2 regions of the Gordonia rubripertincta genome follow, and region 2 is predicted to be linked to the other one. Evidence: riboswitches for the same ligand, from Rfam matches in the RefSeq annotation. Region 2 holds a riboswitch; the other holds the start of a gene.
What was found. A riboswitch is a leader RNA that binds a small molecule or an ion and turns the genes downstream of it on or off. The one in region 2 is predicted to bind cyclic di-AMP.

Region 1 (9,441 bases), 2.2 Mb from region 2:
CGGTGCCGTCGACGAACTGGTGTCCGCCGGCGCCGACGTCCACGACGACGAGGTCGGCAAGCGCCGCGCGACCCTCGGGGCCGCCGATCCCGCCACCCTGATCTACACCTCGGGCACCACCGGACGCCCCAAGGGATGCGAGCTGACCCACTCGAACATGCTGTCCGAGGTACGCGCGGTGCTCGCCGGTGACCTACTCGACGACCTCATCGGGCGCGACGAGAAGCGCCTCCTGATGTTCCTGCCGCTGGCACATGTGCTGGCCCGTGCGATCACCCTCGTAGCGATCGAGGCCGGAGCCGAGGTCGGACACACCAGCGACATCTCGACCCTCGTCGACGAGTTCGCGGTCTTCAAGCCGTCTCTCATCCTCTCGGTGCCGCGCGTGTTCGAGAAGGTCTACAACTCCGCACGTCAGAAGGCCTACGACGGCGGCAAGGGCAAGATCTTCGACGCCGCCGCCGACACCGCGGTCGCGTACTCGGAGGGGCGTGAGAAGGGCCAGATCGGTCTGGTCCTCAAGCTCAAGCACGCGCTGTTCGACGCGCTGGTCTACAAGAAGCTCCGTACGGCCCTGGGCGGCGAGTGCGGGATGGCGATCTCCGGTGGCGGTCCGCTGGGTGCACGTCTGGGCCACTTCTTCTCCGGTGTCGGCATCCCCGTGTTCGAGGGCTACGGCCTGACCGAGACGACGGCCGCGTTCAGCGTGAACACCCCGTCGGCCTGGAAGATCGGCACCGTCGGAAAGCCGTTGTCGGGCAACTCCGTCCGCCTCGGCGAGGACGGCGAGATCCTGCTCAAGGGCGGCGTCGTGTTCAAAGAGTACTGGCAGAACCCGGAGGCGACCGCGGGCGCGATCGTCGACGGCTGGTTCCACACCGGCGACCTCGGCACCGTCGACGCCGACGGTTTCATCACGATCACCGGCCGCAAGAAGGAACTCATCGTGACCGCGGGCGGCAAGAACGTCTCCCCCGCCGGTCTCGAGGACGTCATCCGTGCCCACGCCCTGATCTCGCAGGCGATGGTCGTCGGCGATGCGAAGCCGTTCGTGGCCGCGCTCATCACCGTGGACCCGGAGGTCTTCCCGGCGTGGAAGGAACGCAACAACAAGCCGGAGTCGGCCTCGGTCGCCGACCTCATCGACGACGCCGACCTCCGCGCCGAGGTCCAGTCAGCCATCGACTCCGCCAACAAGACCGTGTCGAGCGCCGAGGCGATCAAGAAGTTCCGCATCCTGCCGTCGGACTTCACCGAGGAGACCGGCGAGATGACGCCGACACTCAAGGTCAAGCGCAACGTGGTCGTCGAGAAGTTCTCCGACGACATCGAGGCGATCTACCAGCGATGAGACGCGCCGCCGCCCTCCCGGCGGCGGCGTTCTGACTCCGGTGTCGGGGCGTTCGATACCCGGCACCCGCGGTCGGGTCATGGAATCAATGCGTCCGGGCACCCGTTGGTGCCATCATGCGAGCTATCACCTACAGCCGCTTCGGCGGCCCCGATGTCCTGGAGATCACCGACCTCCCCACCCCCAAGGTCGGCCCCGACTCCGTCCTGGTCCGAGTGCGCGCGTCGAGTGTGAACCCGGTGGACTGGAAGATCCGGCAAGGTCACCTCGCCGAGGTCCTGGACACCGTCTTCCCGGTGGTGCCCGGTTGGGATGTCGCGGGCGTCGTCGAACAGGTCGGCCTGGACACGCCCGAGTTCCGGGTCGGCGACGAGGTGTTCGGTTACGTCCGTAAGGACCTCGTCGGCGGCGAGGTCGCCGGGGGTACCTTCGCCGATCTGGTCTCCGCACCGGTCCGAACACTCGCCCACAAGCCGGCCGCCTGGTCGTTCGAGGAGGCCGCTGCCGTTCCGCTCGCCGGACTGACGGCGTACCAGACCATTCGACGGGCAGGCGTGACGTCGGGCCACACGGTGCTCGTACATGCCGCTGCGGGCGGCGTCGGATCGTTCGCGGTCCAGATCGCGCGGTCGCTGGGCGCGCGGGTCATCGGCACCGCTTCCGAGTCCAATCACGACTACCTACGGGGTCTCGGCGCCGAGCCCACCACCTACGGCGACGGCCTGGCCGACCGGGTGCGCGAGCTCGTGCCCGACGGCGTCGATGTCGTCCTCGACTACGTCGGCGGTGACGCGATCGACTCGGTGCCAGACGTACTCCGCGCCGGCGGCACGGTGGCCTCGATCATCGATGCCCGGGCGCGCGACGAGTTCGGCGGCGAGTACGTATGGGTCCGACCCGACTCCGCAGATCTCGCCGAACTCGCCCGACTCGGTGACGCCGGCGACCTCGAGCCGGAGATCGCCCAGGTCTTCGACCTGCCTGACGCCTCCGCCGCCCACGAACGCAGCCAGTCCGGGCACGTGCGGGGGAAGATCGTCGTGCGGGTGTCGGCTGAGGCGTAGGCGGCACACGCCGCCCGGGCGTCGATCGACTGAAACCGCCCCTGACTTGCGCCCCGCCCCGAAAAGCGCCCCTGAGATCCGCGCCTTGGATCGGCCCCAGACTGAAAAGCACCCCTGCGATCCTCCCTCTAGCGCGGCGCCGCGAGCGATATGTCGCCCGCAGCGCTACGGAGGGCGCTTCCCAGGGGCGCATTTCGACGCCGGGCGGAAACCGGGGGCGCTTCTCAGGGGCGCATTTCAGCCGCGAGAGGCTCAGAGCCTCAGAGCAACTGCCGCAACCGGGCGGCCATCTGACTCCACTGCCAGTTGTCGACGACGAAACGTCGTCCGGCGGCGCCCATCTCGGCGGCGGCTGCCCGGTCACCGAGGATCGACAGGATGGCCATCGCGACGGCATCGACGTCGGTGCCGTCGACCGTTGTGCCGGTGATGCCCTCGACGACCGTCTCCGGCGCGCCGCCCGACAGGCCGGCGACGACAGGCACCCCCGTGGCCGACGCCTCGAGGTAGACGATCCCGAGGCCTTCGACGTCGAGCCCTCCCCCGCGCGTGCGGGACGGCATCGCGAAGACGTCGGCGATGTTGTGGTACGCCGAGAGTTCCTCGGCCGGAACCGATCCGGTGAAGATCACCTGGTCCTCGACACCCGCCCGGGTCGCCAGTGCGTGCAGCTTCTCGGCGTATGGACCTCCACCGACGATGACGAGGACCGCGTCGGGGATCGTCCGGCGGATCAGCGGCAGCGCACGGATCAGCACGTCCTGCCCCTTGCGCGGGACGAGGCGCGACAGACACAGGATCGTCGGCCGGTCCCCCAGTTTGTGGCGGTCCCGGAACTTCTGCCGCAGAACAGGATCGGGCGAGAACCGCGCGACGTCGACGCCGGGCGGCAGGTATTCCAATGCCGCATGCGCACCGAAGGCCGACGCGAATCGACCGCGGGTGTACCGGCTGACGAAGGTGATGACGTCGGTGTGGCGACCGATGTGGCCCAGCACCTGACGTGCGACGGGGAGCATCGACCAGCCGACCTCGTGACCGTGCGTGCTCGCGAGGATGCGTTGTGCACCGGCCCGCCGCATCGCGGGCGCGAGGACGGCCAGCGGCGCGGCCGCACCGAACCAGACGGTCGATATCTGCTCGCGCCGAACGATTTCCGCTGCACGGCGGGCGACGAACGGGGTCGGCAACATCAGCGTCGTGCGATGGCGGTACACCCGGTAGGGAACCTCGGCGTCGAAGTCGATGTGTGATCGGCCGCGCCAGCGCGGCGCATAGACGACGATGTCCCCCGGCGGGAGCAGATCGACCAGGTTCTGCAGGTAGGACTGGATTCCGCCCGGCCGGGGCGGGAAGTCGTTGGTGATCAACAGGGTTCGTCCCATCAGCGGACCTGCCCGTCGAGCCATCGGCCCCATCCGGCGATGAGCTCGTCGCGGCTGACTCCGAGTGCGGCCCGGATCGCAGCGTCCTGGCGAGCCGGATCGGCGGTCGCCGCGACCCCGAGATAGAACCTCTTCAGTCGCGCCTCGCCGTAGCGATCCGCGACGTAGGCGGCCATCGACCATGCGCTCTGGTAGGCCAGCTGCGAGGTCTGCCCGTCCATCGCGAAGGCCGCATCGTCCGGCAGCGCGGTGGGAGTTCTCCCCGCCCGGACCGCCTCGGTCAGATCGGGTGCGGCGTCGGCGAGACGGCGGTAGGTGCCTTTGCGGCCGACGTATTCGGCCACGCCCTCGGTGATCCAGAGCGGGGCGTCGAGAGCAGTTTGCGCACGGGCTGCGACGTGGGTGAGTTCGTGACGCAGAACGACGTCGAGTGTCGGCGGGGCCAGGTCGTCGGCGGCCGGGGTGAAGATCACGCGCTGGCCGATGGCGGTACGCCGGGGGAAGTCCACCCGGCTGTAGACGGTCGCCGCGGCCGCCGCACCGATCACGCCGCCATCCTGCGTGACGAGATCGGAGAACTGTTCCTGGTCCGAGGTGGTCACCAGCACGGCGCGCCGGTCCCACGAGTCCCCCCAGAAGGCGGTCACCGCGTCGACGGCGTCGGGCAGCAGCTCGGGCAGGTTCGCCGACGCCGGGCTGGTGCGGAGGTAGCGGGTGATCACCGACGTCCCACCGGCCGTGGCGACGTCGGAGACGGACAGACCGGGCAGTTCCCACAGCTGGGTCGGGGTCGGCTTCTCGCCGAGTGCCGCGGTGTCGCCGACGAGCTTCCACTCGTCACCGTAGCGGGCGACCACGAACTGGGTCGTCACCACGATCTCGGGTTCGTCGACACCGGGTGCGCGTTCACCGCCGAGGGCGTAGCGCAGCTCCACCGGTGCCACCCAGGCGTCGGAGCTGCCGTTCGCGTCGAGGAGACCCTGGACGTCGGCGGGCACCAGCGTCTCGGCCTCCTCCGTGGGAGCCAGCTGGTAGCGGAAACTCTTGAACTGCAACCGGCCGTCGGAGTCGCCGCGGGCGAACTGCCGGGAACGGAAATTCTCGGCCGCGGTGACCCAGCGGCTCTCGAAGGCCGGGGTCGCGGCATCGTCGAGCAACGACCCGATCTTCTGCAGATTGCCGGACGTGATCGTCCCGGTGAGATCGTCGAGCAGGCGCGTCACACCCTCGGCGCGCTGCTGTTCATAGGGGTTGGCCGGGGTCGAGGCCGTCGTGGACGCGCCACGGGAAATCGACGCGTCGGTCGTGGGCGGCTCCGGGCTGCCGCATCCGGCGGCCACACCGATGAACAGGACCACCGCGGACGCGAGCGTCGGGCGCCAACGCCCGCGGAGTGACACCACCAGTGGAGTCTAGAACCGTCGGCCGGAGTTGAACGGACCGGCCTCGTCGAGCGGGACGACCTTGACCGGGACACCGAAGGTCGAGGCGTGGATGACGTATCCGTCACCGACGTACATCCCGACGTGGTGGGCGTCCGGGTAGTAGATCACCAGATCTCCGGGCTTGAGGTCCTCGCGGGACACCGGCTGACCGCCGGCCATCTGCGCCTCACTCGACCGCGGGAGGGTCTTGCCGGCCTGCTTGTAGGCCCACACCATCAGACCCGAGCAGTCGAACGAGCTCGGACCGGTCGCGCCCCAGACGTACGGATCGCCGATGCGCGTGAGCGCGGCCTGGACTGCGACGAGCGCGGCGGCGGTGCCCTTGGGGACGATCCGCGGATCGAAGTCGAACTTCGGGCCGCGCAGGGCGGCCAGCTGCTTACCGGTCATCGACTGGTAGATCGCGCGGATCTGGATCGCCTGCATCTGCAGGTCGGCCTGCTTGGTCTGGAGGTCTCCGCGGACCCGTTCGGCGCGCGAGACGGCCTCTGACGCGGCGAGCGCGGTCTGGTCGGCGTCCTTCTTGGCGGCCGCGGTGCGGGCGCGGACCTTCTTGATGGCGGTCAGGTCGGATGCCGCCTGCCGCGAGATCATGTCGAGTCCGGACATCTGATCGAGCAGTGCCTGCGGCGAGTCACTGACCATCACCGCGTAGAGCCCGCTGACACGGGCACCCTGGTAGCTGGCGCGGACGATGGCGTCGACCCTGGCCTGGTAGGAGGCCAGCTGTTCACGGCTGATGTCGAGTTTGCGCTGGGCGTCGGCGGCGGCCCGCTTCGCCTGGGTGACGATCGAGCGTTGCTTGTCGTACTCGATCTTGGCGTTGTGCATCGCCTCGGTGGTCTTCTCGGCCTCGGTACCGAGCTGCTTGTAGCGATCGAGTAGCTGGTCGGCCGATCGCGCGGGCGCGGCCTGGGCCTGCCCGGCGACGCCGGTCGTCAGCGGGACGGCCGTCACGATCGCCGCCAGCAGGCACAAGGCGAGCACCATCGGGCCCGATCGAGCGCGCCGACGCGTCGCGTTCACTAGTCCCTCCCCGGAAAGCACGGTCCAGTCACTCCTCTACCGCTTCGTTCCTCCCCGCGGACCACCCTGAGTTCCCCCGGTGGCCCCCAGGACTGGATCGGGCGGATCGCACAAAGCTCGCGACCCGCCCTCTCCTGATGCTCGTGTTCAGTTGGAATCAGTACCGCCGGATTCCGGTGAGCTGCCATTCCTTGACGGCGTCACGCTTCACGGGCGTGCCGTAGGTCGAGGAGTGGACGAACTGTCCGTTTCCGACGTAGATGCCGGCATGGCCGCCACCGTTAAAGATCATCACGTCGCCGGGCTTGGCCTCGCTGTAGGAGACCGCGCGACCGCCACCGAGCTGGCCGTAGCTGTCACGGGGGATGGTCTTGCCGGCCTGCTTGTAGGACCAGTAGACGAGACCCGAGCAGTCGAAGGCGTTGGGGCCGGCCGAACCGTAAGAGTACGGCGAGCCGATCTTGCTCTCCGCAGCCTTGACGGCCTTCTGGCCGGCGGTCAACTGCGGCTGCCCGAGGGGAGCGCCACCGTGCGGGCGGAACTGCTGCGGGATCTGGTTCTGGCCGATACCCGGGATGGTGAACTGGCCGACGTTGGGGATCTCGACCGTGGCAGCCGGCGACTTCTTCGCGACGGGCTTGGGTGCGGGGGCCGCTTCCGGGGCCTTCTGCTCACCGGGCAGAGCCGGGATCTCGAAGGTACCGAGCGGGGTGTGGACCGGGGCTGCAAGGGCAGGTCCGGCCGCGGCGGCGAGCGAACCGAGCGTGATCGATCCAGCGATCACCGCCTTCTTGGCAACCTTGCTCCCACGATTGGGCTGTTCCAAACGATGTTTGGGCACGAAGCGAGTTCTCCTTCAGTTTCTCCCTGTACCGCCGACCGGGTTAGCTGTCGGGTTCGGGCCGGAAGAGTGGCCCTACGCGTTTTCGGCACAGGCGTATCCCAGGAGGACACGTTTGCGCGTTGACGCGATTCACCCCGATCGGGACAGTTCCGGCTGGTCATGTCGGTTGTGACAGGCCAGGCCACGCTGCCCGAAGTATGTGGTTCCCCGGTTCGCCCGCGAGGGCGATTGAGCGGCGACTTGTGCGGACCACTTCTGTTGAAGCGGGACGCTCCGCAAAGGTCTCAGAAAGGTTACGAAATCGTCGGCGCTGTGTCCACTAGGCAACGGACACGCAATTCGCCGCCGATTCTCAGCCTGCGCGGAGCTCTGTCGAGGAGACCACCCGAAAGGGGATCTGACGTGCGGTTTTCGCGGTTCTTGCAGATCGTGCAGCGGCACTGGTGATCATTGCAGCCGACTGGAGAACATCGATCGCGAGGTCCAGTTCCGCATCGTCGTCGAGGGCCTGCACCGTTACCGAAGCTCCACCTTCGGCAGGTGCATCGTCCCAGTTCGGGCCACCGAAAAGTACCGTCATCATGCACCCGTCACAGGCGACGGGGCGGGCCGGGCAGGTCGCGCAATCAACGTGCATCGTGTGATCTCCATCTCATCTGGCCGTCGGAGGCGTTTGAACTCCGGATCGTGCGGGTCACGGCGGGTGGATTCGCCGCCGTCGGCGTCGATCTCTCACTTCGAGGTGGAGACTAGGGGGCACCACCGACAAACTCGTTCGCACACTGTTCGAAACATCCGTCACACGAGTAACAGACGACGTCGGCGAACGTCCCTGCCGCACTCCCGGATCGAAACGGAACGATAGATCGGGGTGTCACATCCCCCGTGTCGGTGCATCGAACTAATGTTCGCCTCGTGACGCTCAGGGATGGTGGCGGTGCAGCCGCAGGACAGGTGACCACGGGACAACTGACCTTCGCCGACCTCGAAGCCGCGGACCAGGCCAACGGCGACGACGCCATGTCGAGCGAGTTCAGCGATCGGGCCCTGTTCGACACCACCCTCGTCGTCGTCGACCTCGAGACGACTGGTTCGAATCCCGCGCACGACCGCATCACCGAGATCGGCGCGGTGAAGATCCGCGGCGGCGAGGTGATCGGCGAGTTCGCCACCCTCGTGGATCCGGGCCGGCCCATCCCGCCGCAGATCGTCACGCTCACGGGGATCACGACGGCGATGGTCACCGATGCGCCCCGGATCGAGTCCGTACTGCCGGCGTTCCTCGAATTCGCCCGCGGTTCGATCCTGGTCGCGCACAACGCTCGCTTCGACATGGGGTTCCTGCGACAGAACGCCCTCCGGCTCCATCTGGACTGGCCGTTCAGCCTGAGCCTCTGCACCGTGACGATGGCCCGGCGCATCCTGCCGCGCGACGAGGCGCCCACGGTCAAGCTCAGCGCCCTCGCAGACCTCTTCGACGTGTCGGTCCGTCCCACCCACCGCGCCCTGGACGACGCCCGCGCCACTGTCGAGGTCTTCCACCGTCTCCTCGAACGGGTCGGGAACCAGGGAATCTCGACGGTCGGGGAACTCACCTCTTATCTGCCCCGCACCGACCCCCGTTTGCGGGCCAAACGGCAGATGGCCGACCGCGTACCCGCGCGACCGGGCGTCTACCTCTTTCGCGGGCCGTCGAACGAGGTCCTCTATGTCGGCACCGCGGTGGACCTCCGACGCCGCGTCCGTTCCTACTTCTCCGGCAGCGACCCCCGACGCCGTATCGCCGAGATGGTCCTGCTGGCCGAGCGCGTCGACGTCGTCGAGTGTTCCCACGCCCTCGAGGCGGCCGTCCGCGAACTCCGGCTGCTCGCCGCGCACGCACCGGCCTACAACCGGCGTTCGACGCAGCCCCACAAGGGATGGTGGGTGACTCTCACCGAGGAGCGTTTCCCCCGCCTCAAGGTGAGCCGCACGCCCACGGACGAGTCCATCGGTCCGGTGGGCAACCGCAACAACGCGGCGACGGTGGCCGACGTGATCGCCGCGGCCGCCGGACTCCGTACGTGCACCAAGCGGCTCGGGGCCACCGGTTACCACTGGTGCCCAACGGCCGACGGTGTCCGCCAGCCCGGCGGATGCCACGCCGCCGCGGAACAGCCGCAGACCGTCCCGGATTACCTACCGCGCGTGACCGCGGCCCGCCGGCTGATGCGCGGCGAGGCCGACGACCTCCTCGACGACCTCACCGCACGCCTCGCCGACCTCTCGGAGGCCCAGATGTTCGAGACTGCGGCACGCCACCGCGACCGGCTCGCGTTGACCATCG
Region 2 (9,441 bases):
GCCGCTCGGCACGTCGCAGCGCGAAGCGCCCCGGGTTCCGGTGGCGGTCGGCGACACGGTGATGCTGTCGGTCTCCGGCGACATCGCGAAGGGACCGTGGAACCTCGCCGCCGTCTACTGGACGCCGAAGGGACTCGTCGAGGACGAGCAGCCGCAGGCGTCGGGTGAGACCTACACGGTCACACTGAAGACGGCACCCGAATACGTCCTGCTGGGCGTCACCGTCTACCCGGCGTCGGCCCGGTTGACACAGAACGACGAGATCATCCCGCGCGGAGTGCTGGCAGCACAGACCGCACCGGAGAACTTCCTGCAGTACCTCGGCTGACGCCTCGGCGACGTCGGGCCCCGCGCGACGAGGCGGAGCTCAGCTCTCGAGTTCGCGGGCGACCGCGCGCACGACCTCGGAGATCCGCTGGGCGGTCTTGCGGTCGGGGTAACGCCCCTTGCGCAGATCCGGCTGCACCTTGCCCTCGAGCAGGGTGATCAGGTCGGCGACCATGCCGTGCAGTTCGTCGGGGGTGTGCCGCTTGGTGTCCTTGCGGGCGGCCTCGCGCACGTTCTTCGACACGCTCGGCGCGGGATCGAGAACCTTCACGCTCAGTGCCTGCGGCCCGCGGCGACCGGCCGCCATGCCGAACTCCACGCGCTGCCCCGGCTTGAGGGCCTCCACCCCTTCGGGCAGGGCGGACGAACGGACGTAGACGTCCTCACCGCTCTCCTGAGCGAGGAAGCCGAAGCCCTTGTCCGCGTCGTACCACTTCACCTTGCCGGTCGGCACTGTGCTCACCCTCATCTGTACGTCGTAGATCTCTTGCGGATCTGCCTGTCACAACAAAAGACGCCGTCACCCATCACACGACCCACGGCGGAAAGTCCGTATGGGCCCAGACGGATGCAAGGCGCCTGCTGCGCCCCATGGTAGCCAACACCCCACCCCGCGGTCACACCATTACCTCGGCGCAACCCGTCAGACCCTCGTGCGGCGTCACCCGCCCGGAGAGTGCATTACCGTGGATGACATGCAGAAGACGACGTCTCCGCGGTTGCTGCATGCGGCCATGGTGATCTTCGCGATCGGACTGATCGCCCTCGTGGCCCTGTTCGTGACCCCGCTGGTCACCGACGGCGACACCGCTCCGACCTTCGTCTACCTGTTGACCATGTGCGCACCCCTGGGTTTTCTCCTCGGCCTGGTGTACGCACTCCGTGCCGGACGCCGAGCCAGGTGAGGACCCGTGACCGCGACCATCGACACCACCCCAGAACTCGCCCCCGTCTCCGACGCCAAGGCCCTCCGGGCGGCGTTCAGCTGCTTCCCCACCGGCGTCGTCGCGGTGTGCTGCCTGCAGGGTGAGGGAGATTCGACCACGCTGATCGGAATGGCGGCGAGTTCCTTCACCACCGTCTCCCTCGACCCTCCGCTGGTGTCCGTGTGCGTCCAGAACACATCGACGACGTGGCCGCAGATCCGTACCGCACCGGCCATCGGCGTCAGCGTCTTCGCCGGCGACCAGACCGATGTCTGCCAGCAGCTCGCCGGTCCGTCGGAGCGCCGGTTCGACGGCATCACGCCGCTGCGTACCGATGCCGGTGCGGTCTTCGTCCCCGACGCCGCCGCCCACCTGTCGTGCACCATCCACAACGAGATCCAGGCCGGCGACCACACCGTCGTGCTGCTGAAGATCAACACCCTGCGCGCCGACCCCGACGTCGAGCCGCTGGTGTTCCACGCCAGCACCTTCCGTGCTCTCGAGGCCCGCAAAGACCCGAACGCCACGTGATCTGTAGGACAGCATGAGCACGGTCGGCCTCGGAATCCCCACGCCACGGTCGATGACGGCCGCGGCACCATCGGACGTGCCCACGCAGGGACCCCTGCGCGACACGTTCGGGCGGGTCGCGAAGGACCTGCGGGTCTCGGTGACCGACCGATGCAATCTGCGCTGTACCTACTGCATGCCGGCCGAGGGACTCGACTGGATGCCCAACGACGCGGTACTCAGCGCCGGCGAGCTCATCCGCGTGCTGACGGTCGCGGTCCGGGACCTGGGGATCGAACGCATCCGCTTCACCGGCGGTGAGCCCCTGCTGCGGCGCGATCTCGAGCAGGTCATCGGCGCCGTCTCCGCCCTGCCCCAGCGGCCCGAGATCGCGATGACCACCAACGGTCTCGGTCTGACGCGGCGGATCGACGGTCTCGTCGCCGCCGGGCTCAGCCGCATCAACATCTCCCTCGACACCGTCGACCGGGAACGGTTCGCCGAGATCACCCGGCGCGACCGGCTCGACGACGTGTTGGCCGGTCTCGCCGCCGCCAAACGCGCGGGTCTCGACCCCGTCAAGGTCAACGCCGTGCTCCCCGACCGCGCCGACCTCGACACCATCCCCGATCTGCTCGCCTACTGCCTGGAACAGGGCTACGAACTCCGCATCATCGAACAGATGCCCCTCGACGCCGACCACGCCTGGCAACGGGCCCGGATGGTGACCGCCGACGAGATCCTCGCGACGCTTCGCACACGGTTCGATCTGCTGCCCGATCCGGCACCGCGCGGCAGCGCCCCGGCCGCCACCTGGATCGTCGACGGCCATCGGACGTCGCGGGGCCCGGCCAAGGTCGGGGTGATCGCCTCGGTCACCCGCCCGTTCTGCGGCGACTGCGACCGCACCCGGCTCACCGCCGACGGGTCGCTGCGCAACTGCCTGTTCGCGTCGTCGGAGACCGATCTGCGCGCGGTGCTGCGCACGCTGCCCGACGACGAGGTCGACGCCGCCATCGCGGCGCTGTGGCGCACCGACATGTGGCAGAAGGCTCCCGGACACGAGGTGAACGCGGCCGGCTTCGTGCAGCCGACGCGGCCCATGTCCGCCATCGGCGGATAGGCTCGGCCCCGATGAACCTCACCGTCCGCTTCTTCGCCGCTGCTCGCGCCGCCGCCGGCACCGAGTCGCGCGTCGTCGACATCGAGCCCGCGGCCACCCTCGGGGACCTCGAGTCGACGCTGTCCGCCGGCAACCCCGAATTGGCGACGGTCCTCGAGCGGTGTTCCTATCTCCGCGACGAAACGGCCTTCACTGACCGTTCACTACCGCTCGGCATCTGCTCGACACTCGACGTCCTCCCCCCGTTCGCCGGTGGTTGACACCACAGCCGCCCTGTGACCTTTCTCACATAACGGAGCGGTAACGAGATGGCCACGGGACCGCATCCGGCGCGATGAACTGCGAGGACGCCGAAAGTTGGTCGGCAGACCAGGTTCTGGAGAAAAAATGAGTTGCGGACAAGCAGGTGAATCGGTCGATCGAAGGACGTACTGTACGAAGCGACCTTCTCGAAGGTCACGGTAAGGAAACAGAACATACGTCCCGCCGGCCGCGCCGAGCCTCGCTCCGCCGGTGGGAACGACCGCACGAAATCTAGGAGCGAGGACGGGGGACCCAACCTCATCCCCTGAGACCGGGCACCACACACGGTGTCCTCGGGGTTAAGTCCCAGGCGCAGAACCGTGGTTAACAAATCATGGTGACGCACTGGGGCCGAGCAGCCTCTCGCTCGAACCCGACAGCTGACTTCGTAGGCGCGTGGAGAGAGGAAATCGATCTATGTCCGGACGTCACCGCAAGCAGACGACCAACTCGACCACCAAGACCATCACCAAGGTCGCCCTCACCGGCGCCGTCCTCGGTGGCGGAGCCGCACTCCTGGGCACCGGTACCGCGAATGCCGCGACCGACGCCGAGTGGAACCAGGTCGCCCAGTGCGAGTCCGGCGGTAACTGGGCCATCAACACCGGCAACGGCTACCACGGCGGCCTGCAGTTCTCGCCGAGCACCTGGAGCGGCCACGGCGGCGGCGAGTTCGCCCCGACCGCCGAGCAGGCCACCCGCGAGGAGCAGATCGTCGTCGCCGAGCGCGTGCTCGCCTCGCAGGGCAAGGGCGCATGGCCCACCTGTGGCGTCGGCCTGTCGGGCCACACCCCGCGCACCGCGCCGAGCGATGTCCCGGCCCCGATCGTCAAGAAGCTCCAGGACGGCAACGGCAGCTTCAGCCTCGTCAAGGCCCCTGAGGCCAAGACCACCGACGACGTCGCCAAGCAGGTCACCTCGGTTCTCACCGACGCCGGTGTGAGCCCCGAGGTCAAGAACCTCTGGAACGCGGCCAAGAACAGCGGTGTCTCGCTGAGCCCCGATCAGATCAAGATGTTCAACGACAACAAGCACCTGCTGCCCAACCCCTGACGAGTAGCAACCCTTACCTGTAGCAGCTCGGACACAATCCGCAGCGCACAGAGGGACCCAGACGAAGGGCCCCGCACGATGACTGATCCGTGCGGGGCCCTTTTCCAATTCTCAGCTGGTTTCCGACAGCCCCGCAGCGTCGGAACCGAGAACCTGCAGTAGGGCGAGCGCCTCGGCGTCCGCCGAACCCGCCGGTGCACTGTAGAGAACCAGATGCTGATCCCGCTCGGCGAGCTCCAGCGAATCGCAGTCGACCGTGATCTTTCCGACGACGGGATGCTGCAGACTCTTCCGGAGCGTCGGTGCAGCTGCGACGTCGTGCTGATCCCACAGCCGGGCGAACTGTGCGCTGCCTTCCCGGAGATCCTCGATGAGACCGGCGACCGTCGGGTCGGAGGGATAGCGGGTCGCCGCGAGCCGCAACCTGGCGACGACGTGGTGACGGAACTCCGCGCCGTCGGAGATCCCGTACAGCGGCGCGGCGTCGTCGGTGAGGAACGCCCGACGCGCGAGATTGCGTTCGGCCGGGCCGAGTTCGCCGAAGTCCTCCAGAAGCGCGGCCGCCAGATCGTTCCACGCGAGAACCTCGAAGATCGCCGACATCACGAACCCTGCAGTCTGCGGCATGCGGCCCAGTAGGGCGACGATGCTCGGACGCACGTCCCGCCGATGAAGGGCGGTGCGGAGTGGGGCTGTCCCGGCGAGCATGTGCAGGTGATCGGACTCCTCATCGGTGAGCAGCAGCGCACCGGCGATGCCGACGAGCACCTCCGCCGACGGCCGGGGTGCGCGACCCTGCTCGAGGCGGATGTAGTACTCGGTCGAGATGTGTGCGAGCACGGCGACCTCTTCCCGCCTCAGCCCGGGAGTCCGACGCCGGGTACCGGCCGGCAGACCGACGTCCTCGGGCTGCAAACGCTCGCGTCGACTCCGCAGAAAGGAGGCGAGCCCGTGTTTGTCCATACCTCGAGTGTGCGTCCGGTCGGCCGGCGGAGAGTAGTACAGCCTGTGCCTGAATGAGGTCGTCTGTCGCGGCCACGCTGAACGGCATGACACAGAACACCGACATCCGGTCCACCCCGTCCATCGGCCTGCTCCGCGGCAAGGTCGTCTTCATCAGTGGCGCCAGCCGCGGAATCGGCGCCGCCGCAGCTCATCTGTTCGCCCACGAGGGCGCCTCGGTCGTCCTCGGTGCGCGCGGCCTCGATGCCCTCGAGCAGATCGTCGACGACATCCGGTCGACCGGCGGCACCGCCGACGCGGTGGCCCTCGACCTGGCCGACGACGCGAGTGTCCACGCCGCGATCGCCCGCGTCGAGGAGCTGTACGGCCGCCTCGACGGCGCGTTCAACAACGGTGCCGTCGTCCAGGAGGTACCCGGTCCGCTGCAGGACACCACGGCAACCGACATCGACCGGCAGTTCGCGGTGAACTTCCGCGCGCACTGGATCGCGATGAACGCCGAAGCGGCGCTGATGCGGCGCAGTGGCGGCGGCGCGATCGTGAACACCTCGAGCATCGGGTCACGACGCGCCAACCCCGACCTTCCCGCCTACGGCGCGATGAAGCGCGCGCTGAACAGCATCACCGAGACCGCGGCCGTCAGCTGGGCCCGCGACGGCATCCGCGTCAACGGGCTCACACCCGGTGGCACCGCCACCGAGATGATCGATGAGTGGGAGGCGGCCAGCCCGGGCGTCTCCCGATGGATCAGCGACTCCACACCGCTCGGCCGGATGGCCGAACCGCGGGAGATCGCCGAGGTCGCCGCGTTCCTGCTCAGCGACCGCGCCTCGTTCGTCACCGGCGCGATCGTGCCCGTCGACGGTGGCGCCGGGGCCTAGGCCGAGTTGATCCACTCCTCGGTGCCGTCGTCGTAGTACTGGTGCTTCCACACCGGGATACGTGCCTTGACCTCGTCGACGAGCCGTGCGCACGTCTCGAACGCGGCGCGGCGATGGTCGGCGGCCACGGCCACCACGAAGGCGACGTCGCCGATCTCGAGTTCGCCGACGCGGTGCGAGACGGCGACCGCGCGGACACCCTCGACCGCCGACACCTCTTCGACGACCTCGGCGAGCACCTTCGGCGCCGTCGGATGGGCGGAATAGTCCAGTTCGGCGACGGTCCGGCCGCCGTCGTGATCGCGGACCGCCCCGACGAAGCCGACGATCGCGCCGGCCTTGCCGTCCGAGGCGTCGGCGACCATCGCCTCGTGATCGGCGAGCCCGATCGGGGTGTCCGACACCGCGGTGAGTACAACCACTGCCATTTCGAGAGTCCTGTCCTGTCGCGGCGATCGGGGGACGATCAGTGATCCCCGCCGCGGATCTGGTCGAGAGCATGGTGCACGACGCCGGTGAGCACGGTCAGGCCGTCCCGCACACCGCCGGTCGAGCCGGGCAGGTTCACCACCAGTGTGGTCCCGGCGATGCCGGCGAGGCCGCGGGAGAGCACGGCCGTCGGCACCTTCGGCAATCCCGCTGCGCGGATGGCGTCGGCGAGGCCGGGGATCTCGACGTCGAGCAGCGGCCGTGTCTCCTCGGGGGTGCGGTCGGTGGGTGACAGACCTGTTCCGCCGGTGGTGAGCACGAGGTCGACGCCGGCGTAGACCGCGGCGCGGATCGCGGCGCCCACCGGTGGACCGTCGGCCACCACATCGCGTTCGGCGACCTGGAAACCCTGCTCCACGAGCCAGTCCTCGATGATCGGGCCGGTGCGATCGGGGTAGACCCCGGTGCTCGCCCGCGTCGACGCGACGACGATCTGCGCGACGCGTCGCCGTGCGGGGTCGGGCGGGGTGGTCTCAGCCATCGGACGGGTCGTCCCGCAGCCAGTCGCCGGATTTGCCGCCGGTCTTCTCGAGCAGACGGATGCCGTCCATGCGGGCGCGCTTGTCCACGGCCTTGACCATGTCGTGCAGGGTCAGCCCGGTGACGGCGACCGCGGTCAGGGCCTCCATCTCGACGCCCGTCTGGCCGGAGGTGGCTACGGTCGCGGTCACATCGATGGAGTCGGTGCCGATGGTGAAGTCGACCTCGACCGACGACAACGCCAGCTGATGGCACAGCGGGATCAACTCGTCGGTGCGCTTGGCCGCCATGATCCCGGCGATGCGGGCCGTCGCCAGCACATCGCCCTTGGGCAGCTTCGACTCACTGAGGAGGCCGATCACCTCGGCCGTGGTGTGAAAGGTGCCACCGGCGGTCGCGCGGCGCTTCGTCGGCGCCTTGTGCCCGACATCGACCATGCGTGCCGTGCCGGCACCGTCGATGTGCGACAGCCGGCCGGCACCGTGATCAGGAGAGTCCGACCCGCCGCTGGGAGTTCCGGTGGTCGGCATCGACGTCAGCGGTTGACGACCGTCTTCGACTGCACGAAGGGCAGGTCGTCGGTCGGGAGCGGGAACTCGGTGTCACCGAACGGAGACAATGCGCCCGAGATGTGAGTCGCGAGTTCGGAGACCGCGTGGTCGGGATGGCTGCCGTCCGCGTCCTTCGGCCAGCCATTGTCGACGTAGTGCTTCTTGCCGGCTTTGTCACCACTGTTGTTTGCCACGGGAGCATTGTGCCACGCCATTCGGATGAAAGAAGTGCGGTGTCCGGGCATGGCGACCGTCCCGGCGCTATCGTCGTCGCATCACAGGTCACGCCACCAGGAGGCGATGATGGCCCACCAGCCCGACCAGGTCGCCGGTTACCGCGTGATCAGTCGCCTGGGCACCGGCGGCATGGGCACCGTCTACCTGGTGGAGAACCCGCAACTCCGACGCCGCGAGGCCCTCAAGGTCATCTCGATCGCCGAGACCGTGGACGAGGAATTCGTCCGACGGTTCAGCCGGGAGGCCCAGACCGCGGCATCTCTCGACCACCCGAACATCGTCACGATCTACCACTACGGTGTCACCGACGACGACCCGTGGTTCACCATGGCCTACCTCGACGGACGGGACCTCCGGAGCAGCTCGTTCCGGCCGGACGAGATCCTCACGGTCGTCGACCGCGTTGCCGACGCCCTCGACTACGCCCACGCCCACGGGGTCGTCCACCGCGACATCAAGCCGGGCAACATCCTCGTCACCCGACGGGCGATGGACGACGCGCTCGACCGGGTGGTCGTGCTCGACTTCGGGATCGCGAAACTCGCCACCGCGACCACGCTGACCGCACCGTCGTCGTTCGTGGGCACGCTGGTCTACGCCGCTCCGGAGATCCTCGACGGCAAACCGGCCGGCCCGGCGTCGGATCAGTACGCCCTCGCCTGCACCGCCTACGAGCTGCTGTCCGGCGCGACACCGTTCGAGGCGGACACCCAGACCCGGCACATCGTCGCGAAGCTGACCTCACCGCCGGAGCGGATCAGCCGGTACCGTCCCGACCTCGCCGCGCTCGACCCCGTCTTCGACCGCGCCCTGGCCCGCGGCCCGCTGGACCGCTATCCCACCTGCACCGACTTCGCCCTCGATCTGCGACGGGCGCTCGCCGCGGCCGGCACCGACACCGCGGCGACGCAGATCGTCCCGCCGCCGGCCGGTCCGAAGACCCTGCCCCCGCCTCCGCAGCGCCCGTACAACGGACCGCAGACACCTCGGTTTTCGCCGGGGCCGCCGCCGGAAACCCAGCATCTCTCCGCGCCGGGCTTCACTCCCCCGCTGCCCGCCCACTCCGCACCCACCCGGGCAGCACCGCCGGGCCGACGGCGCCGCCGGCTGCTCATCGCGGGTGTGATCGGGGTGATCGCGCTGCTGGCGGTGGGCTCGACCGTCGTTCTGCTCACGCGCGGCGACGACCACGGCGGCGCCGGCGGTTCGGCCCCCCAGACAGCCGCGGCCGAAGAGGTTCAACTCAGCGCCGGCCTCGGTACCACCTGTTCGATCCGCGACGGCGCCGGCTGGTGCTGGGGTGACAACCAGGCCGGACAGCTCGGCGACGGCACCACGACGAACCGCTGGACCCCCACTCGCGTCGCCGATCTCACCGGCGTCACCTCGATCACCACCGGCGGCCCCAACACCTGCGCCATCGCCGCCGGCGTCGCCTACTGCTGGGGCAACAACGACTACGGACAGATCGGCGACGGCACGACGACCAGTCGGTGGAAGCCGACCCGGGTGGCCGACCTCGCCGACGTCACCGCGATCTCGACCGCCAACTGGGCGACCTGCGCCATCGCCGCCGGAGCCGCTTACTGTTGGGGCTC

Region 1: it holds a riboswitch for cyclic di-AMP, as region 2 does, so the genes downstream of both, RVF83_RS21495 (C40 family peptidase) here and RVF83_RS11315 (transglycosylase family protein) in region 2, are expected to answer to the same signal.

Annotation. Positions count from the first base shown of each region.
Region 1 covers NZ_CP136136.1:4,723,228-4,732,668, forward strand. Annotated here, with positions in the region: gene RVF83_RS21470 (AMP-dependent synthetase/ligase) at 1-1,351, shown strand, start outside; gene RVF83_RS21475 (NADP-dependent oxidoreductase) at 1,468-2,415, shown strand; gene RVF83_RS21480 (glycosyltransferase family 4 protein) at 2,676-3,800, opposite strand; gene RVF83_RS21485 (hypothetical protein) at 3,800-5,203, opposite strand; gene RVF83_RS21490 (C40 family peptidase) at 5,213-6,292, opposite strand; gene RVF83_RS21495 (C40 family peptidase) at 6,429-7,112, opposite strand; cyclic di-AMP (ydaO/yuaA leader) riboswitch at 7,130-7,360, opposite strand; gene RVF83_RS21500 (hypothetical protein) at 7,468-7,698, opposite strand; gene RVF83_RS21505 (DEDD exonuclease domain-containing protein) at 8,031-9,441, shown strand, end outside.
Region 2 covers NZ_CP136136.1:2,489,016-2,498,456, reverse strand. Annotated here, with positions in the region: gene RVF83_RS11345 (DUF2771 family protein) at 1-328, shown strand, start outside; gene RVF83_RS11340 (cold-shock protein) at 368-781, opposite strand; gene RVF83_RS11335 (hypothetical protein) at 1,023-1,232, shown strand; gene RVF83_RS11330 (flavin reductase family protein) at 1,239-1,784, shown strand; gene moaA (GTP 3',8-cyclase MoaA) at 1,798-2,886, shown strand; gene RVF83_RS11320 (MoaD/ThiS family protein) at 2,898-3,146, shown strand; cyclic di-AMP (ydaO/yuaA leader) riboswitch at 3,401-3,600, shown strand; gene RVF83_RS11315 (transglycosylase family protein) at 3,607-4,242, shown strand; gene RVF83_RS11310 (helix-turn-helix domain-containing protein) at 4,354-5,205, opposite strand; gene RVF83_RS11305 (SDR family NAD(P)-dependent oxidoreductase) at 5,292-6,086, shown strand; gene RVF83_RS11300 (molybdenum cofactor biosynthesis protein MoaE) at 6,083-6,514, opposite strand; gene RVF83_RS11295 (MogA/MoaB family molybdenum cofactor biosynthesis protein) at 6,553-7,056, opposite strand; gene moaC (cyclic pyranopterin monophosphate synthase MoaC) at 7,049-7,585, opposite strand; gene RVF83_RS11285 (hypothetical protein) at 7,591-7,821, opposite strand; gene RVF83_RS11280 (protein kinase domain-containing protein) at 7,910-9,441, shown strand, end outside.